DNA from 3 places in the Bradyrhizobium sp. SZCCHNRI1029 genome. Region 3 is predicted to be linked to each of the others. Evidence: predicted binding sites of a transcription regulator. Region 3 holds the regulator's gene; each other region holds the start of a gene.
The links. Region 3 encodes PhoB, which activates phosphate uptake and scavenging genes when phosphate is short. Its sites were predicted from a motif close to TGTCATNNANCTGTCAT; they were not measured.
Positions count from the first base shown of each region.

Region 1: a site for PhoB is predicted at 8,010-8,026, ahead of phnC (phosphonate ABC transporter ATP-binding protein). Genes of this name have one in related genera too.
Region 2: a site for PhoB is predicted at 3,487-3,503, ahead of phnF (phosphonate metabolism transcriptional regulator PhnF). Genes of this name have one in related genera too.

Region 1 covers NZ_JAUEUK010000002.1:420,187-430,290, forward strand. The annotation lists gene QW861_RS07710 (ABC transporter substrate-binding protein) at 1-2,007, opposite strand, end outside; gene QW861_RS07715 (sel1 repeat family protein) at 2,111-3,028, opposite strand; gene QW861_RS07720 (carboxymuconolactone decarboxylase family protein) at 3,532-4,077, opposite strand; gene QW861_RS07725 (peroxiredoxin) at 4,080-4,634, opposite strand; gene QW861_RS07730 (DUF1045 domain-containing protein) at 5,405-6,115, opposite strand; gene QW861_RS07735 (alpha-D-ribose 1-methylphosphonate 5-triphosphate diphosphatase) at 6,122-7,306, opposite strand; gene QW861_RS07740 (DapH/DapD/GlmU-related protein) at 7,303-7,965, opposite strand; gene phnC (phosphonate ABC transporter ATP-binding protein) at 8,140-8,949, shown strand; gene phnD (phosphonate ABC transporter substrate-binding protein) at 9,029-9,961, shown strand; gene phnE (phosphonate ABC transporter, permease protein PhnE) at 10,057-10,104, shown strand, end outside.
Region 2 covers NZ_JAUEUK010000002.1:434,019-444,122, forward strand. The annotation lists gene QW861_RS07775 (ABC transporter permease) at 1-779, shown strand, start outside; gene QW861_RS07780 (ABC transporter ATP-binding protein) at 785-1,837, shown strand; gene QW861_RS07785 (phosphodiesterase) at 1,845-2,687, shown strand; gene phnF (phosphonate metabolism transcriptional regulator PhnF) at 2,723-3,448, opposite strand; gene phnG (phosphonate C-P lyase system protein PhnG) at 3,568-4,023, shown strand; gene phnH (phosphonate C-P lyase system protein PhnH) at 4,023-4,634, shown strand; gene QW861_RS07805 (carbon-phosphorus lyase complex subunit PhnI) at 4,638-5,741, shown strand; gene QW861_RS07810 (alpha-D-ribose 1-methylphosphonate 5-phosphate C-P-lyase PhnJ) at 5,738-6,622, shown strand; gene phnK (phosphonate C-P lyase system protein PhnK) at 6,615-7,409, shown strand; gene phnL (phosphonate C-P lyase system protein PhnL) at 7,428-8,126, shown strand; gene QW861_RS07825 (alpha-D-ribose 1-methylphosphonate 5-triphosphate diphosphatase) at 8,141-9,298, shown strand; gene phnN (phosphonate metabolism protein/1,5-bisphosphokinase (PRPP-forming) PhnN) at 9,295-9,936, shown strand; gene QW861_RS07835 (pyridoxamine 5'-phosphate oxidase family protein) at 9,914-10,104, shown strand, end outside.
Region 3 covers NZ_JAUEUK010000002.1:60,304-70,407, forward strand. The annotation lists gene QW861_RS05915 (Dabb family protein) at 1-314, opposite strand, end outside; gene QW861_RS05920 (LysR family transcriptional regulator) at 432-1,361, shown strand; gene pstS (phosphate ABC transporter substrate-binding protein PstS) at 2,311-3,321, shown strand; gene pstC (phosphate ABC transporter permease subunit PstC) at 3,419-4,417, shown strand; gene pstA (phosphate ABC transporter permease PstA) at 4,421-5,302, shown strand; gene pstB (phosphate ABC transporter ATP-binding protein PstB) at 5,299-6,120, shown strand; gene phoU (phosphate signaling complex protein PhoU) at 6,151-6,867, shown strand; gene phoB (phosphate regulon transcriptional regulator PhoB) at 6,884-7,591, shown strand; gene QW861_RS05955 (trypsin-like serine protease) at 7,738-9,054, shown strand; gene QW861_RS05960 (HoxN/HupN/NixA family nickel/cobalt transporter) at 9,231-10,104, shown strand, end outside.

The DNA.
Region 1 (10,104 bases), 360 kb from region 3:
CACGGCCTCGGCCGCGATCGTGTTCACCGGCGCCGAGGCGCCGACGAGGTTCGGATAGTCCTCGGCGGACAATTGCGCCGGCAGATAGTCGTCGTGCAGAGCCTTGTCGTAGTCGACGGGCACCAGATGCAGATTGGGATCGCTGACCTGGCTCAGCCATTGCACCGGCTTGCCCTCGACCGTGATGATGGCGTCGATGTCGCCCTTGCGCAGCATGTCCAGCGCCAGCCGCGGCTCGATATAGAGCAGATGCGGCCTGATCCCGAGGCGCTCGAACACGTTGATCGAGGTGACGAAGGTGCCGCCGTCGGGCAGGTCGACGGCGATGGTCTTGCCGTCGAGCTCGCTCAGGCTGGCGATCGATCTCGGCGCCAGCACGTGCATCTCCTCGTTGAACAGCTTGGTGACATAGACCAGTTGTTCGCGGATGTTGTTGGCGAAGTCCTTGCGCTCGAGAAAGGCCAGGGTGTCCTTCCGGATGATGCCGGCGTCGACGCCGCGCAGCAGCAGGATGTCGGCGACCGATTGCACCGAGCCGCGGCCGATCACGGGAAGGATGCGCAGCTCCGTCCCCTTGTCGAGCGCGGATGCGAGGTCCGCGCCCATATTGGCGTAGGTGCTGCCGAACGAGCCGGTCATCAGGGTGACGGTATTGGCATTCAGCTGGTTGGCCAGATCGCGCTTCGCCGTGCCGTAACGGAAGATGGTCTTGAAGGAATCGCTGACGCTGCCGGGATCGATACCGCTCCGGACCGGACCGAAGCGCTGCCACTTGCCGCCGGTGAACTGCATCATCTGCATCTGCTCCAGCGGCGCGTGATCATGGGGGCTGGTGTTGACGGTGATGCCGGGCGTCAGCATCGGCAATTTGAGGCTTTTCAGGGATGCCGCCTGCTTCATGATATTGTCGCGCGACAGGTCGTCGCCGCAACTCCGCAGCACTGCGACCATCGCGTTTGCCGCGAGGTAGCCGAAGGTCGCAAGACCATTGCTCCTCGGTACGTCCGGCAGATAGCGGTCCATGAAGGCGGACCATTCGCGGTAGGATGGATCGCCTGCAGCCGCGGCCTCCTCGCCCTCGTAGTAATAGCCCGCGGACAGGATGCCTTCGGCATTCTGCAGGCCGGCCGGCTGCATCACGGCGGACACCGATTCCGAGACCGTCGAGATGATGTGGTCCGGACGCCAGCCGAGCTCGGCCGCGCGGCGGATCGCCATCACGGCGAATTTGGGCGTGGTCACGTCGAAGAAGATGTCGGCGCCGGAGGCCTTCAGCGTGGCGATCTGCTGATTGACGTTGGCGTCGGTGACCTTGTAGCCGGCTTCCGCCACGATCGGGAGCTTGCCGCCCAGGCCGTCCTTCAATCCCTTGACGTAATCCCTTCCGAAATCGTCGTCCTGATAGAGAATTGCGATCTTGCCGCGGCTGTGGGTCTCCAGCAGGTACTGGGCATAGACGTGCGCCTCGGCCTGGTAGCTCGGCTGAAAGCCCATGGTCCACGGAAAGTCGTGCGGCTGGTCCCATTGCGAGGAGCCGGATGCCACGAACAATTGCGGGACTTTGTTGGCGTTGAGATAAGGGCGCACCGCCAGGTTGGGAGCCGTGCCCAGGCTCGCAAACATCAGCAGGACGTTGTCCTCCTCGACGAGCTTGCGCGTCATCTCCACCGTCCTCTGCGGCGCATAGCCGTCATCGTAGGAAATGAAGTTGACGCGCCGGCCGTTGATGCCGCCCTCGGCATTGATCTTGTTGAAGTAGGCCGCGATCGTCTTGCCGATGACGCCATAGGCGAGAGCCGGGCCGCTGTAGGGCATGGTGTTGCCGATGCGGATCTCGTTGTCCGCGGCGACCGCTTGATGTCCGGTCAGCGCCAGCGGAGCGGACAGAGCCAGGGCGAGGCATGCGGCTGCTCGAGGGGGGCTGATCTTTGCATCCCGTGGTCTGCGACGTCGGCTCCATCTGGCGGCCAAGCCGGCGCGAACTGCAGCATGGATGCCGTGCATCATCAGTCCTCCCATCGATATTTGGTTCTCGGGCGCAGCAGATCGCGGCCGCCCGTCTCGCAGGGAGCGGTCCGGGTCGCGTCTCGAGCGCTTCGAGATTTATGCGTTAGCGCGCAGCCGAGATGCGTCGGCTGGCTTCCGGCGATCCTTGCTCCGCAGCCCTGAGATACCAGGTACGCGCCTTGGCTGCGTCGGGAACAGCACCGAGCAACCGCGATTTCGTCAGTTCGGCCGGGTCATAGGTGCGCGCGAGCAGAAGGGAGGCGTCCGCAATTCCGGCGTCGGAAAGCCGCGTCAGGATCAGGCGCGCGCTGGCGACGTCGCCCGCGGCGAGCAGGTCGCGTCCGCGCTTCATCAGCGCATCGACCTCGTCTCGCGGCAGCGGAACGGTCGGGCGAGGCGAGGCCATCGGGAGCGCAGCGGAGGGGGGCGAGACCGCCGGTGCTGCCGCGGCTGGCGCTGGCGACGTCGGCGTCGAGGGCCATGGCCGCATCGCCAGTTCTGTACCGCTGGGAGCCGCGAGCGCGGCGACCGTCTGCGGCGGGTCGTCCTGGGCGACCTTGGCTTCCGCAGGATCGATCTGGGCCAGGCTTTCCAGCACGGCGGTCGGCATGATCGGGCTCTTGCCACCCGGTGTCGCTGCGCTGTTGTCGAAGGAGACCATGTTGACCACCATCATGGCGATGGAGGCCGCGATGCCGACGGCGGCACCGATCTTGATGATACTACTCAGCCGCAACGATTTGTCCGGATCCTCCGGCGGCAGGGGCATCACCACGGGATCGAGCTTCGCGCTCCAGGCACGGTGGGCCTCCTCATCGTCGAGGTCAAGGGTCGCTGGCCGGGCCGGCAGGGAGCTTGGCCGGGACACCAGATGATGCGGCAGGGGGATGCCGTCGGCGGGCGGATCGAATGCCGTCGGGCCGGCCTCCGTCTGGCGGCGGCGCGGCGCATATCTGCGGAGCTCTTCGTTCGCCCAGGGCGGCGCTGGTTTCGCCGGATCGTTCTGATCTGGAGCACTCATCACTAGCCTCCTGTCTCCGACGAACGGGTCGTGGGAGATAGCTTCAGGACGTCGGGCGCGCGCGGTCCAACCGAAGCGCACATGATGCGACATCGGGGACATTGCATCAACGCTTCCGTCGAGACCGACAGGTCCGGTTTCCTTCCGACATGCACGCCATTGTTTTCGCGCGCCCTGGTCACAATCGATGTTGCTTGGTCCCTAAGCTGATCAATGTTCTTGTCGGGAAGGGTGAGTAGGTAAGGCTATTTGATGGAAATTTCCCGGCGCGCCGCATCGGTGACTACTCGCAATGCGCGAGACCGGGGGCGAGTTCTGCGCTTTGCGGAAAGATCGGTTGGAGTATCAGGATGCCGCAGCCATCTCGACTTTGCCGCGAGGTCAGGGGCTTAGCGGACCGAGGAGTTGCAGGCGCGCCGGGAAATTCTGCAACTCAGGCGAGAAATGGCGAAAGACAAATGCGGCCGGACAATGCCGGCCGCATTCACATATCCGATCGATTCTTATTCCGCCGCCAGCGCGACGGACACACCAGCGGCTTCGATCGCAACGGCAACCGACTGGATGATGGCGGCAAAGCGCACGGCGGTCTGGATCGTGGCCGCGGGCACGCCCGCATCCTGCAGGACCTTCTCGTGCGAATCGATGCACGTGCCGCAGCCGTTGATGGCGGACACCGCGAGCGACCACAGCTCGAAATCGGCCTTGGCGACGCCGGGGTTGGCGATGACGTTCATCCGCAGCCGGGCCGGCATCGTCGCGTACTCCTTGTTCGAGGCAAGGTGTACGAAGCGGTAGTAGACGTTGTTCATGGCCATGATCGCGGCGGCCGATTTCGCCGCCGCCAGAGCGGCGGGCGACAGCCGCGCGGCCGCAACCGATTCCAACGCCGCCACGACGCTCGGATTGCGAGTCGCAATCGCGCAGGCGACGAACAGGCCATATTTGGCCTGCGGCGACAGCGTCTCGTCGGAGGCCATGGACGACAGGTTGAGCCTGACGTCCTTGGCGAAGTCCGGGATCTGGTCCTTCAGCTGCTCGATCGACATGATCAGGCGACCTTCAGGGTCTCGCCGCCGACTTCGCGGTTGCACGGGCAGAGCTCGTCGGTCTGCAGCGCGTCGAGGACGCGCAGCGTATCCTTCGGAGCGCGGCCGACATTCAGGTTGGTCGCATAGACGTGCTGGATGGTGTTGTCGGGATCGACGATGAAGGTGTAGCGGTAGGCGACGCCGTCGGGCGAGCGGACGCCGAGGCCGTCGACCAATGCGCCCTTGGTGTCGGCGAATTGCCAGATCGGCAGCTTGTGCAGATCCTTGTGGTCGCGGCGCCAGGCGAGCTTGCAGAACTCGTTGTCGGTCGAGCCGCCGAGCACGACGGCATCGCGGTCCGCGAAATCCTTCGCCAGGCGCGCGAACTCGGCGATCTCGGTCGGGCAGACGAAGGTGAAATCCTTCGGATAGAAGAAGATGATCTTCCACTTTCCAGGGAAGCTGGTCTCGGTCAGGGTCTCGAAGGCGCTCTCGCCCTTCTCTTCCTGAAGATGAAAGCCGGGTTTCACGCCGACGATTTCAAACGATGGCAGCTTGCTTCCGATTCCGAGCATTGGGGCACTCCAAGAAAATTATTGCGCTGCAATAGCGAGGCGCATTGTGCATTGCAAGCGATATGCCATTCGTTTTTAGTATCAGTGGATTGTCGAAAACCCGACACGTGGCGGCAACATGCTGCGAGTGCGAGGCCGTGGCGATGGGGAGCTTTTGGATGGAGCTGGCTTGGAGCGTCGGCTTCGTGACATTGCGATCGGACATCGAGCGACGACAGCCGGAGCGCGCGCGTCGTCGCCACGGCAAAATGAGGTTGATATCCGCTTGGTCGAAGCGCCATGCGACGTCGTGTTGACGGTCTCGACGACGCCCGACGTGCAATTTCTTTGTGCGGCCGAAGTGGCAAAATTGACATTATCGCCTTCGTCGCGATGCACGTTTGACCACGGCGACTCGCTAAGCGGCATGAAGGCGACAAGCCGTCGGCAGATCACGGCGCGGCACGGTGCAAGGTGTCGCACGGCGCACAGTGTTGTCAGCTTTTCAGCAGATCGCGTCTGTTATTTCGCCTTGCTGCGCGATGACCTGACCATAGTCTCCTCGCAGATTTTCATCGGCCTGGGAGGAGTTCATCACCATGAGCGAAACTGTCTCGGCACCAAATGCAAGCGCGAGCCTGTCGATCGATCGACGATTTCTCGCGACCTCAGCCGCGCTCGCGGCAGGATGGGGAGCCCTGCCGCGGGAGCGCGCCGACATCTCGCCGCCACTCTCGGTCTTCGACCGCGAGGCGCCGCCGCACTATGCAGGCCATGCCGAACTGACGCCGCTATCCCCCCTGGACGACCGTGAGCGGCCAGTCTCCGATGATGCGGAAACGTTCGTGGGCATTGGCCTGGCGGAACAGCACAATCCTGTCGATCCGGAGCTTTGTCAGTGACAGTGCCGCGAATCTCTCCTGCAGCATCATCAGGATCGGCCGGCGCCGTTCGTCGGACAGCCGGCAGGTCAGCGTCATGTGGAAGCGGAAATCCTCCATGACATAGGGATAACCCCAACGATCGAGATGATCGCGCTGCCGTGGTGTCAGCAGATCCGGCTTGCGCCGAGCACGGTCGTCGGCCGTCATCGGAGCGCGAAATGGCTCAAAGGCCTGGACACAATCGGCCGCGAGCTGTTGCAGCGCCGGCGACGGCTCGCCGGGGATCATCGCGATGAAGCCGCTGATCGCGTCCACGATCGGACGGATGGCCGGGACGGCTCGCGGCGTGGCCGCGAACGCGGCACAGGCGCTGCGGAGCGCGGCTTCGTTCTCCGCATCGGACAGCTCGAACGGAGCCTTCAAGGTCGCGTGAAAGCCGTATTTGCGCGGGTCTGCGGTCAGCTCAGCCCAGTCTGGAACCGCGCGGACGATCTCGCTCGGAAAGCTGCGGTCATCGCCGCTCCACGCGTCGTATCCGAGCAGGCTCGCGCCGAATTCCGCCAGATCCGCCGTCGCTGGTGGAGCATAATAGATCGCATAGCGCAGAAGATTGGCCATGGTTCGCTACTCCGCCGCCATGGCACGCGCCGGCCGGGCGTTCAGCCGGTCGGTCTCGGTGAGATAGACCAGCCGGCCGGACGCGATCACGGCGACGACATGGGGGCGCAACGGCACGCGGTCGTCGACCAGAATGATATCGGCGCGGCGGCCCTCGGCGAGCGTGCCGCGGTCCGCCAGCCCGGCTGCGCGTGCAGGGCTGCCCGAGATCAGATCCCAGGCGCGCGCCAGCGGAAGAACGCCGTCGGCCGCAAGCCGGTACGCTGCCAGCAGCGGCGCTGGATAGTAGTAGTCGGAGGCCAGCACCGAGCAGAGGCCCTTGGCGATCATGTCGCTGGCCTTCGTCCACCCGGTATGGCTGCCGCCACGGACGACGTTGGGCGCGCCGAATACGATCGCGTCGTCCCCTTGAGCGGCCTCGCGCGCGGTCTCCTCATTGACCGGAAACTCTGCGATGGTCACTCCCTGGCTGCGAAACGCCTTGCGCATGGCCGGGCTGTTGTCGTCATGCGACAGCATGCGGACACCAGCCTTGCGTGCGATCTCGGCCAGCCGCGCGATCGAGGCCGGAACGGCGTCGGCGCGAGCGGCGATGCGCGCGACCAACCGGTCGAACTCCGCGCCGGGCAGGCCGGTGCGGTCGACCATGCGCTGGCGCTTGTGCGGCTTGTCCAGACTCGCCACCGTCGAATCCATGTGATCGTTGAAGGCGAACAGGTCAACGCGCCGGTCGGCGAGCCACCGGCCGATCTCCTCCTCATCGTCGAGATTGAAGGTCTCGTGACGCAGATGAAAGCGCGTGTCGGCTGCGAGCCGCGGGCGCAGCGCTTCGATCGATTCGAGCAGGCGCCGCGCATTGTCGGCGCTGCGCAGGCCCGGCTCCCATGACCAGGTCGTCGCGTGAAAGACCGTGGTGATGCCATTGCTGATGGCCTGGCGGTCGCTGTCGATCAGCGCAACGTCTGTCGGGAAATCGACCCCGGCGCGCGGCATCATCTGGCGCTCGAACGCATCGCCGTGGATGTCGACGATGCCGGGAAGCACAGTGAGCCCCTCCGCATCGAGTTCGAGACCCGACCGGCGTCCCGGTGTCCCGATGCCGGCGATCACGCCGCCGGATATGATCAAGGAAGTGTCTACGAGGTCGGTATCGACGAGGCAGCGGCCTCGCGAGATGCAGATATCGGTCATGGGGCGGCACTCTGCAGCACCGCGACGCGCGCGTCGAGGGCAGCCTCGTATTTGTCGAGAAACGCAGTGATCGCGAGCTTGCGAAAATCCGGCAGCGCCGCGCGCAGCGCCTCGTGATTCCAATCCCACCACGCCAGATCCAGCAGCCGCTGCTCGACCTCGTGCGGAAACCGGCGCTTGATCGGGCGCGCCGGATTGCCGGCGACGACGGTATAGGCCGGAACGTCCTTGGTGACGATGGCGCCAGCCGCCACGACCGCGCCGGTGCCGATGTTGCGGCCCGGCAGCACGATCGCGCCATGGCCGATCCAGACATCGTGTCCGATCTGGACATGATGCTCTCTCCGCCAGGCGAAGAACTCCGCATCGTCCGGCTCTCCTGGAAAATAGGCGCTGGCGCGATAGGTGAAATGGGCCTGCGTCGCCCGCTGCATCGGGTGGTTGCCCGGATTGATCCGGGTCATCGCCGCGATCGAGCAGAACTTCCCGATCCTCGTGTAGGTGATCTGGGAATCGTTGACCACATAGGAGTAGTCGCCCATCGTCACCTCCTGCAGGATGGTGCGGGCGCCTATCTCGCAATAGGCGCCGAGCGTCACGTCCTGGAGCTTGGCCGAGGGATCAACGGTAGGTTCAATCGAAAGCGACTTGCCGGCCATCTCGCGTCCTGTCTCTACGCCTGTGAGGGTGTTGGATCTCCCCTATGACAGAGGCGTGACATCTGCATGACTGTGACCGGCATGTGGACGGACGTGGCGCCGCAGTGTCCCTGTCACATAACTGTAGAATCCAGACGCTAGCGATAGGCCAAAGCGAGGCGTCTGGAGAATTCAATGCTGGTGGTGGATGGCCTGACGTGCCGTTTTGGCATGAAAGCCGCAGTCGACAATGCATCCTTCTCTGTTGCACCGGGCAGCTTCGTCGGCGTGATCGGGCGTTCCGGCGCCGGCAAGTCGACCCTGCTGCGGTCCATCAATCGTCTGAGCCCGGTGAGTGGCGGGCGCGTCCTCTTCAAGGATCTCGACGTGACGGCGCTGCGCGGCCGTGACCTGCGGCAGTGGCGCGCGCGCTCGGCGATGATCTTCCAGCAGTTCAATCTGGTCGGCCGATTGGACGTGCTGACGAACGTGCTGATGGGGCGACTGGCCGAAATCCCGTCGTGGCGCTCGCTGGCGCTGCTCTGGCCAGCGGAGGATGTCGCCATGGCGCTGTCCGCGCTCGAACAGTTCGACATGGCCTCCCTCGCCGCGCAGCGCGCCGATCAGCTCTCGGGCGGGCAGCAGCAGCGCGTCGCGATCGCGCGCGCGATGGTGCAGAACCCCGAGATCATTCTCGCAGACGAGCCGATCGCCTCGCTCGATCCCCGTAACACCAAGATCGTGATGGACGCGTTGCTGCGCATCAACAAGCATTTCGGCATCACCGTCGTCTGCAATCTGCATTCGCTCGATCTGGCGCGCAGCTATTGCGATCGCCTGATCGGCATGGCGACCGGACGGATCGTGTTCGACGACGTGCCGTCGGCGCTGACGGCGCAGATCGCACGTGAACTCTACGATCTCGAGGCGGACGAGGTGATGGGTTCGATCCATCCGGCACCGGCGGCAACGGTGCCGGTACTTGGCGAAGCGGCCGTGGCCTGAGACGCGGATTTCTGCAAGCTCGAGCTTCCGCATGGCGCGGGGGCGAGACCTGTTACTTACTGCAACAAGAGGGCATGTTATGATCAATCGTCGCATCGTTCTGGCGGGCGTCGCTGCGCTGGCTTTCACGGCCTCGGCGTCAGCCGAGGACTGGAAGGCGAAGTATCCTGAGCTGACCTTCGCCGTGGTCCCGGCAGAGAACGCCTCGGGTGTCACCGAGCGCTGGACGCCTTTCGTGAACTATCTCTCGAAAGAGCTGGGCGTGAAGGTGACGCTGCGTATCGCCAACGATTATGCGGCCGTGATCGAAGGCCAGCGCGCCGGCAACATCCACATCGCGAGCTATGGCTCGGCGTCGTTTGCCCGCGCCCGGCTCACCGGGGTCAAGACCGATGCCTTCGCCAACGACATCAACTCCGACGGCAGCACCGGCTACTATTCGGTGTTCTTCGTCAAGGCGAGCAGCCCGTACCGGAAGGTCGAAGACCTCAAGGGCAAGAATCTCGGCCTCGTCGATCCGAACTCAACGTCGGGCAACAACGTGCCCCGCTTCGAGCTCAACAAGATGGGCGTGACCGACGCCGAGACGTATTTTGGCAAGGTTGTCTTCACCGGCAGCCACGAGAACGCGGTGCTGGCCCTTTCGCAGGGGACTGTCGACATCGCGGCCAACCAATGGACGAGCGACAACGATTCGACGTTGGCCCAGATGCTGACCAAGGGCATGCTGAAGAACGCTGACGGTTCGCCGATGAAGAAGGACGACTTCCGCATCATTCACAAGTCGGCGCCGATCATCAACGGCCCCTACGCCTACAACACGGACCTGCCGGACGATCTGAAATCGGCGATCGCCAAGGCCTTCTTCGATGCGCCGATCAAGGACAAGGCCGCCTTCGACCGTCTCTCCGACGGCCAGAAGAAGGGCTTCCACCCTGCCACGACGAAGGACTGGGATGGCACGATCGACCTGATCAAATTCGTCGACAGCCTGCGCAAGAAGGCGTCCTGATCGACGATCCATCGATGGTGAGCCGGGTCTCGTGGGGCCCGGCTCGTCCGTTGAAGAATCCCTCGCACGTCCGAACCAAGAGCAGCACGAAGCCGATGGCTGTTGCCGTTTCGATCCTTCCGAGCCAGCAGCTTGCGGCTCTG
Region 2 (10,104 bases), 370 kb from region 3:
ACAGAGCCATCTTCATCCTTCAACTGCTGTTCACACTGCTGGTCGCCGCCTTCCTGGCCGTGCCGGCCGGCCTTTCGATCGCCGCGGGCGTGACCGTCAACTACTTCCGCGGCATTCAATCCGGCGTGACGCTGCAGTGGGTGGCCGAGGTCTGGGAGCTCTACGCGGGCACGATCATGGCATCGATCCTGATCGCGCTGGGCACGCTGGCGGTCGCGCTCGTGGTCGGTGTTCCCGCTGCCTATGCGCTGTACGTTCGCGGCGGACGGCTGGCGCGGCTGGTCGAGGAAATCATCACCTTGCCGCTCGCGATTCCCGGGCTCGCCATCGCGCTTGCGCTGTTGCTCACCTATGGCGGGGCGGGAAGCTTCCGCCGCTCATGGCTGTTCATCCTCGCCGGCCATGTGATCTTTACGATGCCATTCATGGTGCGGTCCGTCATGGCGGTGTTCTCGACGATCGACGTGAAGTCGCTCGACGAAGGTGCCGCATCGGTCGGAGCCGCGCCATGGCGCCGCTTCATCGACGTCATCGTTCCCAACGCCGCGCCCGGCATCCTGGCGGGCAGCCTCATGGTGGTGACACTATCTCTCGGAGAGTTCAACCTGACCTGGATGTTGCATACGCCGCTGACCAAGACATTGCCGGTCGGCCTCGCCGACAGCTACGCATCGATGCGGCTCGAGGTCGCGTCCGCCTACACGCTGATCTTCTTCGTCATGATCATCCCGCTGCTGGTGGCCATGCAATGGATCGGCGAGAGAGGAAGCCTGAGGTGAGCACGATGACCCGGCATGGAGCCGCCCTCAAGGTGGAGAATTGCGGCAAGACCTTTGCTGACGGGACCTGCGCGCTCGCGCGCGCCACGCTCGACATCGCGCAGAGCGAGACGCTGGTGCTGTTGGGGCCGTCCGGCTGCGGCAAGACCACGCTGCTGCGGATCGTGGCCGGGCTCGAAACACCCGATGCGGGCGGGCGCGTGCTGTTCGGCGGCAAGGATCTGACGAGGCAGCCGATCGAGAAGCGCAACGTCGGCATGGTGTTTCAATCCTACGCGCTGTTCCCCAACATGACCGTCGCGGACAATATCGGCTACGGGCTCAAGATCCGCGGCGTGCCCAAGCCGGAGCGCGCCTCGCGGGTCGCGGAGCTGGTCACGCTGACCAACCTCGCCGGCCTCGAAGATCGGCGAATCGATCAGCTCTCGGGCGGCCAGCGCCAGCGCGTCGCGCTGGCGCGCGCGGTCGCGATACGGCCGAGCGTGCTGCTGCTCGACGAGCCGCTCACCGCGCTCGATGCGGCCTTGCGAGAGCGCCTGCGCGGCGAGCTCAACGGCTTGTTGCGCACGCTCGGCATCACGGCGATCTACGTCACGCATGACCAGGCCGAAGCCATGGAGCTCGGCGACCGCATCGTCGTGATGCGCAAGGGCGCCATCGCCCAGATCGGGACGCCGCGCGAAATCTATTTCTCGCCCGCCGATCGATTCGTCGCGGAGTTCGTCGGCGCGGCCAACATCATCGAGGCGCCGATCGACGGCGCCCAGCTCGTTCTGCCGGGAGGTCGGCAGCCGATCGCCGATCCCGGTCCACGTAACCTGGCGGTGGCGATGGTTCGGCCGGAAACGATCGGGATCGTCGACGCCGCGGCATCGAGTCTGACTGGCGTCGTCGACAGCGTCCGCTTTGTCGGCGACCGGCAGCGGATCATCGTCCGCGACGCCGCCTCAATTGCACTGACCGTGGACGCGCCGAATTCGATCAGGGTCGCTGCGGGAGAGCGGATCGGCCTATGGATTGCCCCGGACTCCATTCGGCTGTTGCCGGAGAAAGGCTGATCTGCTGATGACCAAGAGCCCCGTCGTCATCGCCCAGATATCCGACCTGCACATCAAGGCGCCCGGCCGGCTCGCCTACCGCCGCGTCAATACGGCGCGCGCGCTGGCCCGTTGCATCACGGAGCTCAACCGGTTCGAGCCGAAATTCGATCTGGTGGTGATCTCGGGCGATCTCGTCGATACGCCGTCGTCGGCCGAGTACGATCATCTCAAGGATCTTCTCGCCGAGCTCGAAACTCCATTCGTCGCCGTGCCCGGCAATCACGATTCACGCGAGCTGATGCGCGCGGCGTTTCCGGACGCTCTGCATGGTCAACCCACCGGTCCGCTGAACCGGTGCGTGGAGTTGGCCGATCTCGATCTGCTTCTGCTCGATTCCAGCGTGCCCGGCCATCCGCATGGCGAGCTCGATGAAGCGAGTCTGCAATGGCTCGACGCCGCGCTGGCCGGATCCAGCGAAAGGCCGGCCCTGCTGTTTCTGCACCACCCGCCGTTCGCCACTGGCATCTGGCACATGGACCGGCAGAACCTGCGCAACGCCGACGATCTCGCGGCCGTCCTCACGCGCCATCCGCGGGTGCAACTGATCGGGTGCGGTCACGTTCATCGCGCGACGCTGACCCGGTTTGCGGGCATCCCCTGCACGATCTGCCCGGCACCGAACCATGCCGTCGCGCTCGACCTGGCCGAGCTTCGCCCGCCATCCTTCCGGATCGAGCCACCGGCCTTTCACCTACATGCCTGGTTTCCGGGACCGGGATTTGGAACGGTCGTCACGCATCAGGTGCCGATCGGGGATTTCGACGGGCCGCATCCGTTCTTCAATCAGGACGGCACGCTCATCGACTGAGGGCGCAAGAACGAAGCGAGGCGGCGGGGTCTGGTCTAGCTCTCGACCTCGAACGTCACGCGCTCCGCCGCGAAGCGCGAGCGCTTGCTGACCAGCGGCGTCCCATCGGCATCGATGTCGGTGCTGTCGACCACCAGCACCGGACGGCCCAGCGCGAGGTCGAGCCGTGCGGCGTCGCTCGCGTCGGCGATGGCCGCCGTGATCCTGGTCGCGCCGCGGCGATAGTCGCGAATGCCGTAATGCGCAAGCAGCGCCGTCATCGAGCGGAGCGATGCGAAGATGTGGCCGGCCTCGGGAAATCGCTCGGACGACAGCCAGGACGTGCTGACGCAGATGGGGGTCTTGTCGGCAAGACGCAGTGCCTCGATTCGGACCAGCGGCGCCCCCGTCTTCAGTCGGAGCGCGTGCGCGAGTTCGCGCGTCGCCGACTCTTCGGACGCTGCGATCAACTGTCCGCGCGGCTCGCGCCCGCCGGCGCCCACGATCTCGGAGAACCTGGTTCGCGATCTCAGGGGATATGACAGACGAGGCGCTTCGACATAAGTGCCGCTGCCGCGCTCGGCGCGCACGAGGCCGCGCTCGGCCAAGGTCGCGAGCGCGCGACGCACCGTATGACGGTTGACGCGGTAGGTTTCGGCGATCTCGGTCTCGCCGGGCAGGCGGGTGCCGGCCGCGAAGCGGCCGTCGGCGATGTCGCGCTCGATGCCGTCGGCCACCCGGCGCCACAGTGCCACGCCCGAGTCAGCGCCCTGCATGCTCATCTGCGGTTCTCCGCTGCGCGACCTGAAAATCACGCCCATGTCATCAAACAGTCATGGCGCTTCGTTACGAAGTTGTCTATTAACATAGACAACTTCGCGATAGCAAGTTCGGGGTGAAGATGGAAGGCGAGACCGCGATGCAGGACCGGCGCAGGACGGCGATGCGGGTATTGGCGCATGCCTCGCATGCGGACATCCGCGCCAGGCTCGACGGACTGGCGCTGCCTGAGTATCGCGACCTGCGTCCGGCGGAGAATGGTCTCGTGATGCTGCGGGGCCGGATCGGCGGTGATGGCGCGCCGTTCAATGTCGGCGAAGCGACGGTGTCGCGCGCCGCGGTACGGCTGGAGAGCGGCGAGGTCGGGTTCGGCTATGTGCTCGGACGAGACGCCGGCAAGGCGCGTCTGATGGCGCTGTGTGACGCGATGATCCAGTCGTCGAGCCATGCGCGATCGATCGAGACTCAGGTGGTCGCGCCGCTGCAGGAGCAGATGCGCGCATCGCGGGAGCATCGAGCGGAGGAGGCTGCGGCCACGCGTGTCGATTTCTACACCATGGTGCGAGGAGAGGGCTGATGGGTCTCGCGGCATCCGATCTGCAACACGGTTTCGCCGACAATGTTCTGTCCGCGCAATCCACCTTCCGTACCGTCATGGAGGCCATGGCGCGTCCGGGCAATGTGCGGCAGGTCGAGGGCAATGTCGGCCGGCCGTCGTCGTTGATGCCTGGTGCTGCCGCGATCGCGTTGACCTTGTTCGATCACGATACGCCGATCTGGCTCGATGCGCCGCTCGCCGGCACGCCCGAGGTCGGCGCCTGGCTCAAGTTTCACACCGGGGCGCCGATCGTCGCCGATGCCGCGCTCGCCTGCTTTGCGGTGGCGGCGGACCCCGAAGCGCTGCCTGATCTGGATTCATTCGCGCTCGGCAGTGCTGAATACCCTGATCGCTCGACGACGCTGATCCTGCAGGTGCCGAGCTTGTCCGGAGGGCCGGCGTTCAAGCTGCGCGGTCCAGGCATCGACGGGACGACATCGTTCCGTGCAACGGTCGCGCCCGCCGATCTGTTCGAGCGGCTGTCGATCAATGAGAAGCTGTTTCCGCGTGGTGTCGATGTGGTGCTGGTCGATGGCTCGTCCATCGTCGCCATCCCGCGAACGACCCGACTCGTTTCCGCAGGAGAGTGAGGCATGTATGTTGCCGTCAAGGGTGGCGAGCGCGCCATCGAGAACGCGCACCGGCTGCTGGCGCATGAACGCCGGGGTGATCGCGATGTGCCCGAACTTTCGCTGGCGCAGATCTCCGAGCAGTTGGGGCTTGCCGTCGATCGCGTGATGGCCGAGGGCTCGCTGTACGACCGCGAGCTCGCGTCGCTCGCAATCAAGCAGGCACGCGGTGATCTGATCGAGGCGATCTTCCTGGTGCGTGCCTTCCGCGCGACCCTGCCGCGCTTCGGTGCGACCGAGCCGGTCGACACCGGTGCGATGCGGGTGCAGCGGCGCGTCTCGTCGACCTTCAAGGACATTCCGGGCGGCCAGGTGCTCGGGCCGACCTTCGACTATACGCATCGGCTGCTCGATCCGCAGTTGGCGGCCGCCGCCGAGCCGGAGCCGCCGGCCCGTGCCGAGGCGCCGAATGCGCCGACGCCACGTGTCACCGATATTCTCGGCCAGGACGGGCTGATCGAGCCGTCGCCGCAAGCCGATGTTGGCGCGCCGGTCGGCGATCTCACCCGCGATCCCCTAGGCTTTCCCGCCGATCGTGATCTGCGGTTGCAGAATCTCGCACGCGGTGATGAGGGCTTTCTGCTCGCGCTCGGCTACTCGACCCAGCGCGGCTACGGCCGCAACCATCCCTTTGCCGGCGAAATCCGCTTCGGCGAAGTCGAGGTCGAGTTCGTGGCCGAGGAGGTCGGGTTCGCGGTGCCGCTCGGATCGATCGAGCTGACCGAATGCCAGATGGTGAACCAGTTCAAGGGGTCGGCCACCGAGCCGCCGTGCTTCACGCGCGGTTACGGTCTCGCCTTCGGCCAGAGCGAGCGCAAGACGATGTCGATGGCGCTGGTCGACCGCGCCTTGCGGGCGCGTGAGCTGGGTGAGGATGTGATTGCGCCGGCGCAGGATGAGGAGTTCGTGATGTCGCACTCCGACAACGTGCAGGCGACCGGGTTCGTCGAGCATCTGAAGCTGCCGCATTATGTCGACTTCCAGTCCGAGCTCGGCCTGCTGCGCAAGCTGCGCCAGGAGTTCGCCGAGGCCAATGCCGCTCCCGAATTGAAGGAGGCTGCGGAATGAACGCGCCGACCTACAATTTCGCCTATCTCGACGAGCAGACCAAGCGGATGATCCGTCGCGCGATCCTGAAGGCGATCGCGATTCCCGGCTATCAGGTGCCGTTCGCGAGCCGCGAGATGCCGATGCCCTATGGCTGGGGCACCGGCGGCGTACAGGTCACCGCCGCCATTCTCGGTCCCGACGACGTGCTCAAGGTCATCGACCAGGGCTCGGACGATACGACCAATGCGATCTCGATCCGCAAGTTCTTCGCCAAGACCGCGGGCGTTGCGACCACGACGTCGACGGAAGAGGCGAGCGTGATCCAGACCCGGCATCGCATTCCCGAGGCGCCGCTTCACGAGGGGCAGGTGCTGGTCTATCAGGTGCCGATCCCGGAGCCGCTGCGCTTTCTCGAGCCGCGCGAGACCGAGACCCGCCGCATGCATGCGCTGGCCGAATATGGCCTGATGCACGTCAAGCTCTATGAGGACATCGCACGCTTCGGCCACATCGCGACGTCCTACGCCTATCCGGTCAAGGTCAATGCGCGCTACGTGATGGATCCGTCGCCGACGCCGAAGTTCGACAATCCCAAGATGGACAATTGCCCGGCGCTGCAATTGTTCGGTGCGGGACGCGAGAAGCGAATCTATGCCATTCCGCCCTATACGCCGGTCGTCTCGCTGGATTTCGAGGACCATCCGTTCACGCGCTACAAGTTCGATGCACCCTGCGCGCTGTGCGGCGCGGAGGATTCCTACCTGGACGAGATCGTGACCGACGACAAGGGCAGCCGCATGTTCGTCTGCTCCGACACCGATTACTGCGAGGGCCGCCAGGCGTCCGGACATCGTGGCGAGCAGAGCGCCGCCCCGCACAAGGAGAGCGCCCATGGCTGAGATGATCAGCGCATCCGATCAGCCGCTGCTCGTCGCGGAAGGGCTTGCGAAGAGCTACGGCCGGTTGGCAGCCTGCCGCGACGTCTCCTTCGTGCTCTATCCCGGCGAGGTGCTCGCCATCGTCGGCGAGTCCGGCTCGGGCAAATCGACACTCTTGCAGATGCTGTCGGCGCAACTGGCGCCGACGTTGGGCCGCGTGTCCTATCGGATGCGGGACGGGGTGCTGCGCGATCTTGCCGGCCTTGGCGAGGTGGAGCGCCGTTTTCTGTTCCGCACCGATTGGGGCTATGTCCATCAGGACCCGACGCAAGGCCTGCGCATGGCGGTCTCCGCCGGCGCCAATGTCGGCGAGCGGCTGATGGCGGTCGGCTGGAATCACTACGGTCAGATCAGGCAGACCGCCTCGTCCTGGCTCGCGCGCGTGGAGATCGACGTTGCCCGCATCGACGATGCGCCGCGGACCTATTCCGGCGGCATGCGGCAGCGGCTGCAGATCGCGCGCAATCTCGTGACCGAGCCCAGGCTCGTGTTCATGGATGAGCCGACCGGAGGACTCGACGTGTCCGTGCAGGCGCGCCTGCTCGATCTGATGCGCAGCCTCGTCAACGAGCTCGGCCTCGCCGCCATCGTCGTGACCCACGATCTGGCCGTGGCGCGGTTGCTGTCTCATCGTGTGATGGTCATGAAGGAGGGGCGGGTGATCGAGACCGGCCTCACCGACCAGGTGCTCGACGATCCGCGCGAGCCTTACACGCAGCTCCTCGTATCCTCGATCCTGCCGCCATGATGCAATGAGCCCAATGCGATGACCGTGATGATCGATGTCGAAAGTGCAGAGAAGACCTTCACCATGCATCTGCAGGGCGGCATATCGCTGCCCGTGGTGCGCGGCGTGTCGTTCCAGGTCAAGGCCGGCGAATGCGTCGTGTTGTCGGGACCGTCGGGTGCCGGCAAGTCGTCGATCCTGAAGATGATCTTCGGCAACTACCGTTGCGATGGCGGACGCATCGGCGTCCGGCACCTCGGCGAGATGACCGATCTCGCCGGCGCCGAGCCGCGCCTTGTCCTCCATGCGAGGCGGCAGACCATCGGTTATGTCAGTCAGTTCCTGCGCGCGGTGCCGCGTGTCCCTGCGCTCGATGTCGTTGCCGAGCCGCTGCTCGCGGCCGGCCTGCCGCGCGACGATGCGAGGGTGCGGGCGGGAGGACTGCTGCGGCGGCTGAACATTCCCGAGCGGCTGTGGTCGCTGCCGCCATCGACCTTCTCGGGCGGCGAGCAGCAGCGGGTCAACATCGCTCGCGGCTTCATCTCCGACGTCCCGGTGCTGCTGCTCGATGAGCCGACCGCGTCGCTCGATGCGGCGAACCGTGCGGTCGTGGTCGACCTGATTGCGGCGAAGAAGAAGGACGGGGTGGCGATGCTCGCGATCGTGCATGATGACGATATCCGTGCGCAGATTGCGGATCGTACGGTCGACGTCACGACATTCGCTGCGGCGGCATGAGGTACACATTGCAGATGAGCGCGAACATGTCCGATATCGTGATAGGCAATGCCAGGCTGGTCCTCGCCGACCGGGTCGTCGAGCAGGGCTGGGTGGCGATCGCCGGAGGCCTGATCGCGGAACTGGGCGAGGGGGCGGCGCCGGCCGGCAGCCTGGATGCCGGCGGCGACCTGCTGATGCCCGGGCTGGTCGAACTGCACACCGATCACCTCGAGGCGCATTTCGTGCCCCGCCCCAAGGTCTATTGGGATCCCGTTGCTGCGGTCATTTCCTATGACGGGCAACTTGCGACCGCGGGCATCACGACGGTGCTGGATTCGCTGCGGGTGTGGAGCGAGGAGGGCGCCGAGGGCGTCGACGGCCAGGCCAATGTGCTCGCGGAAGCGATCGCGACGGCGCGCGACGGCGGGCTGCTGCGGTCCGATCACTTCCTGCATCTGCGCTGCGAGGTGCCGATGCCGACCGTGGTCGAGGAGGCGCGGCAACTGGCGGGGCGTCCGGATGTGCGGCTGATGTCGCTGATGGATCATACGCCCGGGCAGCGCCAGTTTCGCGACGAAGGCAAGCTGCGCGACTACTATCGCGGCAAGAGCGGCGGCAAGACCGATGCGGAGCTCGACGTGATGTTCGCACGCCGCTTCGCCTATCAGCAGGCCTATGCGGCGCCGAACATGCGCGACATCGTTGCACTGGCGAAGACCCATGACGTGCCCCTGGCCAGTCACGATGACACGACGGAGGAGAACGTCGCCGATGCAATCAAGGACGGCATCGCCGTCGCGGAGTTTCCAACCACGATGGAAGCCGCGCGGGGCCTTCACCAGGCGGGCATCAGCATTCTGATGGGCGCTCCGAACGTGGTGCGCGGCGGGTCTCACTCCGGCAATATCGCCGCCGTGGACCTGGCGCACGAGGGCCTGCTCGACATTCTGTCGTCGGACTACGTCCCGTCGAGCCTGCTGATGGGCGCGCTGCAATTGCCGCAGCGGGTGCCGTCCATCGGTCTTGCGGCGGCCGTCCGCACCGTCACCAAGGCCCCTGCGGACGCCGTCGGCCTGCATGATCGCGGCGAGATCGCGGTGGGCAAGCGTGCGGACCTGATCCGCGTCCATGTCGCGGGCCAGTTGTCGGTCGTGCGCAGCGTCTGGCGGGAAGGACAGCGGGTGGCATGAGCGAAACCGAGGTTGCATCGGCGAAGACGCCCGCGAAGCTCGGTCCCGGCCGCCTGATCCTGGTGGTCGGGCCGAGCGGCGCGGGCAAGGACACCTTGCTCAATGTGGCGCGCCGCGAATGCGCTGGCGACGACCGGATCGTTTTTCCGCGGCGGATCGTCACGCGCGAGGCCTCGGCTTTCGAGGATAATCTCGAGATGAGCGCGTCCGCTTTTCGTGAGGCGCTCAGCGCCGGTGAGTTCGCGCTGCATTGGGAGGCCCACGGACACGACTACGGCGTGCCGCGCGCGATCAAGAATGACATCCTGGCCGGCCGCATCGTGGTCGTGAACGTCTCGCGAACGATCATTCCCGCCGCGCGGCGGGACTATGCCGACGTCGTCGTCATCGCCATCACTGCGCCGGCGGATGTTCTCGCCGAACGGCTCGGCAAGCGGCACCGCCCGAGTGACGGCGATATCGGTGAGCGTCTTCACCGGGCGGTGAGCGAGGACGCCGCAGCGGACGTCACGATCGTCAATGTCGGCGATCCCGAGCCGCACGGTCACAGGCTGGCGAACATCATCAAGCGACCGATCGACGCAGAACCGATCGGATCCGAGGGAGGAAGCGGCCATGTCGATCATCACCACGATTGAGCAGCTCGAGGCGATCTATGGCGAGACGGGGCTGGCATCGACGGCGAAGGTGGCTGATCGCGTGACGCCGCACTACCGGATCATGATCGAGAAGTCGCCTTTCGTGGCGCTGGCGACGTGTGGTCCCGAAGGTCTCGACTGTTCGCCGCGCGGCGATCTTCCCGGCTT
Region 3 (10,104 bases):
GCTGCAGCGATGGGATAATCGACCTGGAAGCGGCCGATCCTGAGGTCGCCGAGCTCCTCGCGCACGCGCAGGTGCTCGGGATGCGAGGCATAGGCCCGCAGCGCGGCGCTGCTGGCAAATTCGGAGAACAGGACGACGTCGCAGGCATAGTCGACGTCGCTGACATCGAGACCGACCTCGATGTGGGTCAGGCCGTCGATGCGGCCCTTGAGGCCCTCGAACAGGGTTTTGACCTTGAGCCGGGCCGCCGCGCGCTCGGCGGCCGTCTCGGCGCGCAGCCGCCACATCACGATGTGCCTGATCGGCCCCGTCATTCCAGCGTCCTCACCTGAGCTTTGTTCTTGGGCTTTGTTCTTGTCGGACGATTTTGCCTTGCAGGAAATGGAAATAAAGGACAAAAATTGTAACTCTGTTTTCCGCTTAGCGTAACAATGGACCGTCTGCTCCAACTCGAGGTGTTTTCCCGGACGGCCGAGCTGGGCAGCCTGTCCAAGGCCGCCGAGTCCTTACGGATGTCCAACGCCGCGGCGAGCCGGCATCTCAGCGCGCTGGAGGAACGGCTCGCGGTGCGCCTGATCGAGCGCAACACGCGCCGTCTCTGGCTGACCGAAGCCGGGCAGGAACTGCTGCAGCGCTGCGGCCCGCTGCTCAACGAGCTGGCCGAGGCCGAGGATGCCGTCAGCGATCGCGCGCTGTCGCCGCAGGGCATGCTGCGCGTCACCAGCTCGCTGTCGTTCGCGACGATCTATCTCGCGCCGATGCTGCCGGCGTTCCGCGCGATGTATCCGAAGCTGAACCTGCAGATCATCGCCGCCAACCGCTATCCGGATTTCATTGAGGCGGGCATCGACGTGGCGATCCGCACCCGCGAGCATGAGCCGGACTCGGGCATCGTCGTCCGTCGCATCGGGCAGATGCGGCGCGTGCTGGCGGCGGCGCCGTCCTATCTCGCGAGCCGTGGCTGTCCCGTCGTTCCCGGTGATCTCGTGCGCCACGACATGCTGATCTACAATCTTGCCAATGATCCGTATTCCCTGTCCCTGCGCAACGGCGCGACAGCCCAGAGCATTCGGATCGCGCCGACGCTCGACAGCAATGACGGCCAGGTGATCAAGGGGGCGGCGCTTGCCGGGCTCGGCATCCTGATCCAGCCGCTCTACATCGTGCAGAGCGACATTCTGGCCGGCAGGCTGGTGCCGGTCCTGCTCGACTGGGAGCTGCCGCTCTTGACGATGAACATCGCCTACCAGAACCGCGTCAGGCTTCCGGCCAAGATCAGGGTGTTCGCCGATTTCCTCGTCGACCACATCCGCGCCCATTCCGACCCGGGGATCTGGATCGAGCCGCCCAAGCCGGATTGAGCCGATGCCCGCGTGCGGGGGGAGGGCGGATCATGTTCTGAGAAAAATAATTATCTTGCTATTTTTCGGAAATCGTGGTCTCTTGCGTGCAACCCGCCTCGAGCAGAGGGACGTACGCGTCGTCACGAACGTGGAGGCGGGCTGCGATGGACGTGACGGCTGTGCCAGACGAGCGCAGGCGGCACGGACGGCGAAGTCGTGTGGTCCTGGCCTCTCGATGCTGAGGTCAAGTCCGTGGTCGTTGCTTGACGGCACGCGCGGGCGATGGGGGCAAGAAAGCCGATCCCCAGGGAGAGCACGAAGGACACCGTTAACACCGTCGCGCGGGGAAGGCCGGGTCTGTCCGGCTGTACCTGTGGTACCTGCCGCCTGCATTCTTTTGAGCAGGCGGGCCACGGGCCTCAGCCGAGGTCCGGCCTTCCTCGCGCCCTCTCGTTGTTCAGAGGGACACGACGAATGCATCACTCGGGTCTCACCAGCCGCGAGACGGCGAGATCGTGTCTCGTTGGCCAACGGCGCCAACCCAATCCTCATGGCGTCGTCCCGGACAAGCGCGCACCGCGTGCGCCGGTCCGGGACCGAAAACTCCAGGGAGGCGTGCGAGGCACGATGGTCGACCGATCCCGTCCGGCCACATCCGCCGGTGGCTATGGGTCCCTGCGCAAGGCCGGGACGACACCGAAAGGTGCGGCGGGCGACACGGGCAAAGGAGGCCCATCTTGATTGAGCGATGCTTGCGAAAGGCCAGGGGCGATGCCTCCCCGAACGACCGCCCTCGATCCGTAAAAACTCGGATGAAAATCTAAATACCTAGAATTATCAACGGCTTGTGACTGTCATCCGACTGTCATCGAACCTTTATAAAAGCCACACTGAGGCCCCGTAAAGCGGCCGGGGAAGCGCAATCGGGCGCAGATGGCGCTTCGCTTCCCAAGCATGGAGACCAGCTATGAATTTCATCAAAGCTATCGTCGCTGCCGGCTTGGTCGCCGCATCGACGTCGGCGTTCGCTGCCGACATCACCGGTGCGGGCGCGACGTTCCCGTTCCCGATCTATTCCAAGTGGGCCGACGCCTACAAGAAGGAGACCGGCAACGGTCTGAACTACCAGTCGATCGGCTCCGGCGGCGGCATCAAGCAGATCCAGGCCAAGACCGTCACCTTCGGCGCCACCGATGCGCCGCTCAAGGCCGAGCAGCTCGAGAAGGACGGCCTGGTGCAGTGGCCGATGGTGATGGGCGGCATCGTGCCGGTCGTCAACCTCGAGGGCGTGAAGCCGGGCGAGATGGTGCTGGACGGCGAGACGCTCGCCAACATCTATCTCGGCAAGATCACCAAGTGGGATGACGCCGCGATCAAGAAGCTGAACCCCAACGTCAAGCTGCCGTCCGACGCGATTGCCGTGGTGCGCCGCTCCGACGGTTCGGGCACGACCTTCAACTTCACCTACTACCTCTCCGAGGTCAGCGCAGACTGGAAGAGCAAGATCGGCTTCAACACCGCCGTCGAGTGGCCGGTCGGTGTCGGCGCCAAGGGCAATGAGGGTGTGTCCGGCAACATCGGCCAGACCAAGAACTCGATCGGCTATGTCGAGTACGCCTATGCCAAGCAGAACAAGCTCACCTACACCGGCATGATCAACAAGGCCGGCAAGACCGTGCAGCCGACCGTCGAGGCCTTCCAGGCCGCGGCCGCGAATGCCGACTGGGCCAAGGCCCCGGGCTACTACGTGATCCTCGCCAACCAGCCCGGCGACAAGTCCTGGCCGATGACGGCGGCGACCTTCATCCTGATGCACAAGGAGCCGGCCGACAAGGCGGCGTCCGGCGAAGCCATCAAGTTCTTCAAGTGGTCGTTCGAGAAGGGCGCCAAGATGGCTGAGGAGCTCGACTACATCCCGATGCCCGACAGCGTCGTGAAGCTGATCGAGAAGACCTGGTCGGCCGACATCAAGAGCTGAGCTGGACGTATCGAAAATCCCCCTCTCCCGGCCTCCGGGGGAGGGGCGCTACCGGGGTTGAGGCGTGTCCAAGGAACAGGGGGCAGAATTGGCAGAGATGGCGGTTCAGACCGAAGTCAGCGATATCGCGGCTGCTGCCGGCCCCTATGACCGGGCACGCGCGCTCAGCGCCTTCAAGCTCGGCGACGTGACCTTCTATTGGATCACGCGGCTGTCCGCGATCTCCGTCCTGTTGATCCTGGGCGGCATCATCCTGTCGCTCATCGTCGGCGCATGGCCGGCCATGAGAGAATATGGCTTCGAATTCCTGTGGACGCGGCGCTGGGCGCCGTCGGCCGATCCGCCGGTGCTCGGGGCGCTCGGCCCGATCTACGGCACCTTGGTCACGTCCTTCATCGCGATGCTGATCGCCATTCCGGTCGGTCTGGGCATTGCGATCTTCCTCACCGAGCTCTGCCCGCAATGGCTGCGCCGTCCGATCGGACTTGCCATCGAGCTGCTCGCCGGCATTCCCTCGATCATCTACGGCATGTGGGGCTTCTTCGTGCTGGGGCCGTTCCTGGCCTATACGTTCCAGCCGTTCATGATCAATCTCTGCGCCGGCATCCCCGTGCTGCAGGACATCTTCGCCGGTCCGCCGTCCTATCTCAGCCTGTTCAACGCCTCGCTGATCCTGGCGATCATGGTGCTTCCGTTCATCACCTCGATCTCGGTCGACGTGTTCAAGACGGTCCCGCCGGTGCTGAAGGAAGCCGCCTACGGGGTCGGCTGCACCACCTGGGAGGTCGTGCGCAGCGTCGTCATTCCCTACACCCGTGTCGGCGTGATCGGCGGCGTCATGCTGGCGCTGGGGCGTGCGCTCGGCGAAACGATGGCGGTGACCTTCATCATCGGCAACTCGTTCCGTATCTCATCCTCGATCTTCGCACCGGGCACCACGATCTCGGCCGCCATCGCCTCCGAATTCCAGGAGAGCGACGGGCTGCACCAGTCGAGCCTGATCCTGCTCGGCCTGCTGCTGTTCGTGCTCACGTTCTTCGTGCTGGCGAGCGCGCGGCTGATGCTCATGCGGCTCGAAGCCAAGGCGGGAAAATAAGCCATGTCCAGCGCTGACACGCTTACACTCGATGCGCCGGTCAATCCGATCTATGCGCGCCGGCGCCGCAGAGACATCGTGATCCGCGGCCTCTGCGTTGCTGCCGCGATGTTCGGCGTCACCTGGCTGGCGCTGATCCTGTTCACGCTGTTCTATAACGGACTCGCCGGCCTCAGCCTGCAGGTTTTTGCCGCCGACACGCCACCGCCCGGCTCCAGCGAAGGCGGCCTGCGCAACGCCATCGTCGGCTCCTTGATCATGACGATCATCGGCGTCGGCATCGGCGCGCCGCTCGGCCTGTTCGCCGGCACCTATCTCGCCGAATACGGCCGCAACGACCGCCTGACCTCGGTGATCCGCTTCATCAACGACATCCTGCTGTCGGCGCCCTCGATCATCATCGGCCTGTTCATCTATGGTGCGGTCGTGGTGCCGATGGGCGGCTTCTCGGCACTCGCGGGTTCCCTTGCATTGGCGGTCATCGTGATCCCGGTGGTGCTGCGCACCACCGAGGACATGCTGCTGCTCGTGCCCAACCCGCTGCGCGAGGCGGCGTCTGCGCTCGGCCTGCCGCGCTCGCTGGTGATCCGCCGCATCGCCTATCGGGCGGCGCGCTCGGGCCTCATCACCGGCGTGCTGCTGGCGACCGCCCGCGTCGCCGGCGAGACCGCGCCTCTGCTGTTCACCGCGCTGTCGAACCAGTTCTGGAGCCTCAACCTTTCCAAGACGATGGCGAACCTGCCCGTCACCATCAACAATTTCGTCCAGAGCCCTTATGCCTACTGGAAACAACTGGCCTGGAGCGGAGCCCTTCTCATCACTCTGGCCGTGCTCGCCCTGAACATCGGTGCACGCATTCTCGGCGCCGAGAGGAACACCAAATGACCGAACTGTCCGTCTCCGTCAGTCAGCCCAATCACGCTCTTCACGGCAAGGCGCTTCCGGATGCGCCGGCCAAGGTGACCGCGCGCAACCTCAACTTCTACTACGGCGACCATCATGCGCTGAAGAACATCAACCTGTCGCTGGGCACCAACCGCGTCACCGCGTTCATCGGCCCGTCCGGCTGCGGCAAGTCCACGCTGCTGCGCATCTTCAACCGGATGTACGATCTCTATCCGGGGCAGCGGGCGACCGGGCAGCTGATGCTCGACAACACCAACATCCTCGATCCCAAGCTCGATCTGAACCTGCTGCGTGCCCGGGTCGGCATGGTGTTCCAGAAGCCGACGCCGTTCCCGATGACGATCTACGAGAACATCGCCTTCGGCATCCGCCTCTATGAGAAGATCTCCAAGTCGGAGATGGACGACCGGGTCGAGAAGGCGCTGCGCGGCGGCGCGTTGTGGAACGAGGTCAAGGACAAGCTCAACGCCTCGGGCCTGTCGCTGTCCGGCGGCCAGCAGCAGCGGCTGTGCATCGCGCGTACCGTGGCGGTCCGGCCGGAGGTGATCCTGTTCGACGAGCCGTGCTCGGCGCTCGATCCGATCTCGACCGCCAAGGTCGAGGAGCTGATCCAGGAACTCGCCGAAAACTATACGATCGCCATCGTGACGCATAACATGCAGCAGGCGGCGCGCGTCTCCGACAAGACCGCCTTCATGTATCTCGGCGAGCTGATCGAGTTCGACGACACCAGCAAGATCTTCACCTCGCCGAGCGATCGGCGGACCCAGGATTACATCACCGGCCGGTTCGGCTGACGCCGACGACATTGTCTTCAGGAGATCATCATGGCCAGTGAACATACCGCCAAGGCGTTCGACAGCGATCTGCAGGACCTCACCCGTCTGGTATCGGAGATGGGCGGCCTCGCCGAGCGGCTGATCGTCGATTCCGTCGATGCGCTGGTGCGACGCGACATCGCGCTCGGCCAGAAGGTGGTCGCCACCGACGCCGAGGTCGACAAGCTGCAGCGCATCATCGAGGAGCGCGCCGTTCTCACCATCGCCCGGCGACAGCCGATGGCGGTCGACCTGCGCGAGATCGTCGGCGCGATGCGCGTGGCGACCGATCTGGAGCGCATCGGCGACCTCGCCAAGAACATCGGCAAGCGCGTCGCGGCGCTGGAGAGCGACTTCCATCCGCTGAAGCTGATCCGCGGGCTCGAGCACATGACCGATCTCGTGCAGTCGCAGGTCAAGACGGTGCTGGACGCCTATGCCGCGCACGATTTGCCGGCGGCGATGACGGTGTGGAAGGGCGATGAGGAAGTCGATGCCATCTGCACCTCGCTGTTTCGCGAGCTCCTGACCTACATGATGGAGGATCCGCGCAACATCTCGTTCTGCATCCACCTGATGTTCTGCGCCAAGAATATCGAGCGCATCGGCGATCACGCGACCAACATCGCCGAGACGGTGTTCTATATGATCGAAGGCCAGCAGATCATGGACAAGCGCCCGAAGGGCGACATGACGAGCTTCGCATCGACGATCCCCGGCAACTGAGAGAGACGGTTCAGACATGGGCGCCCGAATTCTGGTGGTGGAGGACGAGGAGGCGCTGACGACGCTGCTGCGCTACAACCTCGAGGCCGAAGGCTACGAGGTCGAGACAGTGGCGCGCGGCGACGAAGCCGACACGCGCCTGAAGGAGCGTGTTCCCGATCTCGTCGTGCTCGACTGGATGCTGCCGGGCCTGTCCGGCATCGAGCTGTGCCGCCGCCTGCGGGCGCGGACCGAGACCCGGCAGTTGCCGATCATCATGCTCACCGCACGCGGCGAGGAGAGCGAGCGCGTGCGCGGCCTCGCGACCGGCGCCGACGACTACATCGTCAAGCCGTTCTCGGTGCCGGAGCTTCTGGCGCGGGTGAAAGGCCTGCTGCGGCGGGCGAGTCCGGAGCGGCTGGCGACCGTGCTGTCCTATGGCGACATCGAGCTCGACCGCGAGAAGCGCCGCGTGGCGCGCTCTGGTAGGCCGATCGATCTCGGCCCGACCGAATACCGCCTGCTCGAGTTCTTCCTGGAGCATCCCGGCCGCGTGTTCAGCCGCGAGCAGCTGCTCGACAGTGTCTGGGGCCGCGACATCTACATCGACGAGCGCACCGTCGACGTCCATATCGGCCGCCTGCGCAAGCTGCTCAATCCCGGCCGCGAGCAGGACCCGATCCGCACCGTGCGCGGCGCCGGTTATGCGCTCGATGATCGCTTCGCCAAGAGCGAGCAGGTGTAAGGGGCGATCCGGCGTGAGGACGCAGCAGGTGTGAGACGCGAGGCGGCCCGATTGAGGAGATCGCGGTCCGCTTTCCGCCACGCCGCCGCCGTCTTGATCGTGTCTGCTTCGTGGCCGTCACGATGTTTCGGTCCCAGCGGACGCCCTTGATCAAGACCATCATCATATCTCTTGCCGTGCTGCTCGGCGGCGCGGCGGGCGCCACGGCCGCCGAGCTCGAAGACGCGGTCGCGGCGGCAGGCAACGGGCAGCATGCGGCGGCGATGCGACGGCTGCTGCCGCTGGCCGCCAAGGGCGATGCGCGGGCGCAGTTCGACGTCGGCTTCATGCACGCCTTCGGCTGGGGCCAACCGCGCAACCCCGCCGAGGCGCTGGCGTGGTACCGCAAGGCCGCCGATCAGGGGCTCGCCGTCGCGCAACACTATCTCGGCATCGCCTACGTCAACGGCGAAGGTGTTGCGAGCAATTACGGCGAAGCCGGCCGCTGGTTCAGCCGCGCCGCGGCGCAGGGCTTCGCCCAGTCGCAATACATGCTCGGCCTGATGCTGCTCGACGGCCGCGGTGTGAAACAGGACGTCGTGCAGGGCTATGCCTGGCTGGTGATGGCGGGCCGTAGCGGCGTGCGATCGGCCGGCCGCGACGTGCAGCGGGTCAAGTTGACCGAGCCGCAGCGCGTCCAGGCTCAGACTGCCATTGCGGCCTGGCGGCCGAAGCCGGAATCGGCGGAGGCCGGCATCGCCGCTCCGCGTCCGGAGCAACTGCTCGGGCTCGACCGTCACATCGGCGAGGTCGTCGATCCCACCTCGTGGCCGGCGTCGTCGATCGGCGTCGTCACCGTCGCGCAATACTCGACCGGCGGCTGGTGCACCGGCACGCTGGTCGCGCCGCGCGTCGTGCTCACCGCGGCGCATTGCGTGTTCAACGGCGTGGCGCAGGTCAGCCCCGGCAACGTCCGCTTCCTGGCCGGCATGAACAGGGGCACGCCGGCGGCATCGTCGGTCGCCGACAAGCTGATCGTGGCGCCCGATTTCGTCCCGACCCGGCACGACAGGTGGTCGCTCGACCGCTCGCCCGCCGATTGGGCATTGATCGTGCTGAAGGACGCGCTGCCGTCGAAGCCGGTCGCGGTCAAGGCGCTGACGCGCGAGGAATTGCAGGCTGCGACCTCGGCCGGAACCATCTCCGAGATCGGCTACGGCCAGGAGCGGCGCTATTCGCCGACCGGCCAGCGCAATTGCAGCGCCGGCATGACCAAGGACGGGATGCTGCTGACGGTGCATTGCCTCGCCAATTTCGGCTATTCGGGCTCCCCCATCATGGCCGAAGTCGGCGGACAGCCGGCCGTGGTCGGCATCTTCTCGGCGTTCCACGAGGAGACCCGGCTGATGTTCGCAGCCCCCGCGAGCCAGTTCGAGGCGGTCGTGCGGCGCGAGATCACGGCACAGAGTGCCTCGATGCGGTGAGCGAAGGAGGGGCGAGAGAAGAAGATGTCCCGCCGCTGGTCATGAACTGTGCGTGACTGGATAGCGGGTTGCCAAGCGAGAGGGCAATCCGGGAAGGGCCGCCCACGTTTTCCTGCAGCTTTTGCCTGCAGCGGGGGGCTTTACCGAACTGGCCTGGCTCTTGCTATAGTCCGAGTATGACGATTGTTCAAATTGATCATCCTCGTGCCCCTCGGCTGCTGTGGTGGCGATCGCAGCCCGGCCGCAACGTTGCGCTCGTCGGCGGGCTGGTCGCCGCCAACGCGCTCGCCTGGGCCTGGGCGTTCGCGCTCTACGCCGACCGGCCCGCCATCGTCGGCACCGCGATGCTGGCCTGGCTGCTCGGACTGCGCCATGCGGTCGATGCGGATCACATCGCGGCGATCGACAACGTCGTGCGGAAGCTGGTGCAGGACGGTAGCGCCCCGCGCGCCGCCGGCCTGTATTTTGCGCTCGGCCATTCCAGCGTCGTCGTCATCGCCACCATCGTCGTGAGCCTCATCGCCGGCGCCGACCTCCTGGATGAAGAGAGCGCGATCAGGGCGATCGGCGGCGTCATCGGCACGTCGGTGTCGGCCGGCTTCCTGCTGCTGATCGCGTTGGCGAACCTCATTCTGTTCGTGAACCTCTGGCGCCGCGCCGCACAGCCGCAGTCCGAGATGGAAACCGCCGGAAGCTCCGGACGGGGCATCCTCATCCGCCTGCTGCGCCCGGTGCTCCGCCTGGTGGGACGCGCCTGGCACATGTATCCGCTCGGTTTCCTGTTCGGTCTCGGCTTCGACACTGCGAGCGAGATCGGGCTTCTCAGCCTGTCGGCAACCGAGGCAGCGCGCGGCGCGAGCCTCGCCCATGTCCTGGTGTTTCCGGCGCTGTTCGCGGCTGCGATGGCCACCGTCGACACCGCCGACAGCATGCTGATGGCGGGCGCCTATCGCTGGGCGCTGACCGATCCCGCACGCAAGCTGCGCTATAACCTCGTGATCACCGGCGCATCCGTTGCCATCGCGCTGGTGATCGGCGGCTTCGAGGCGA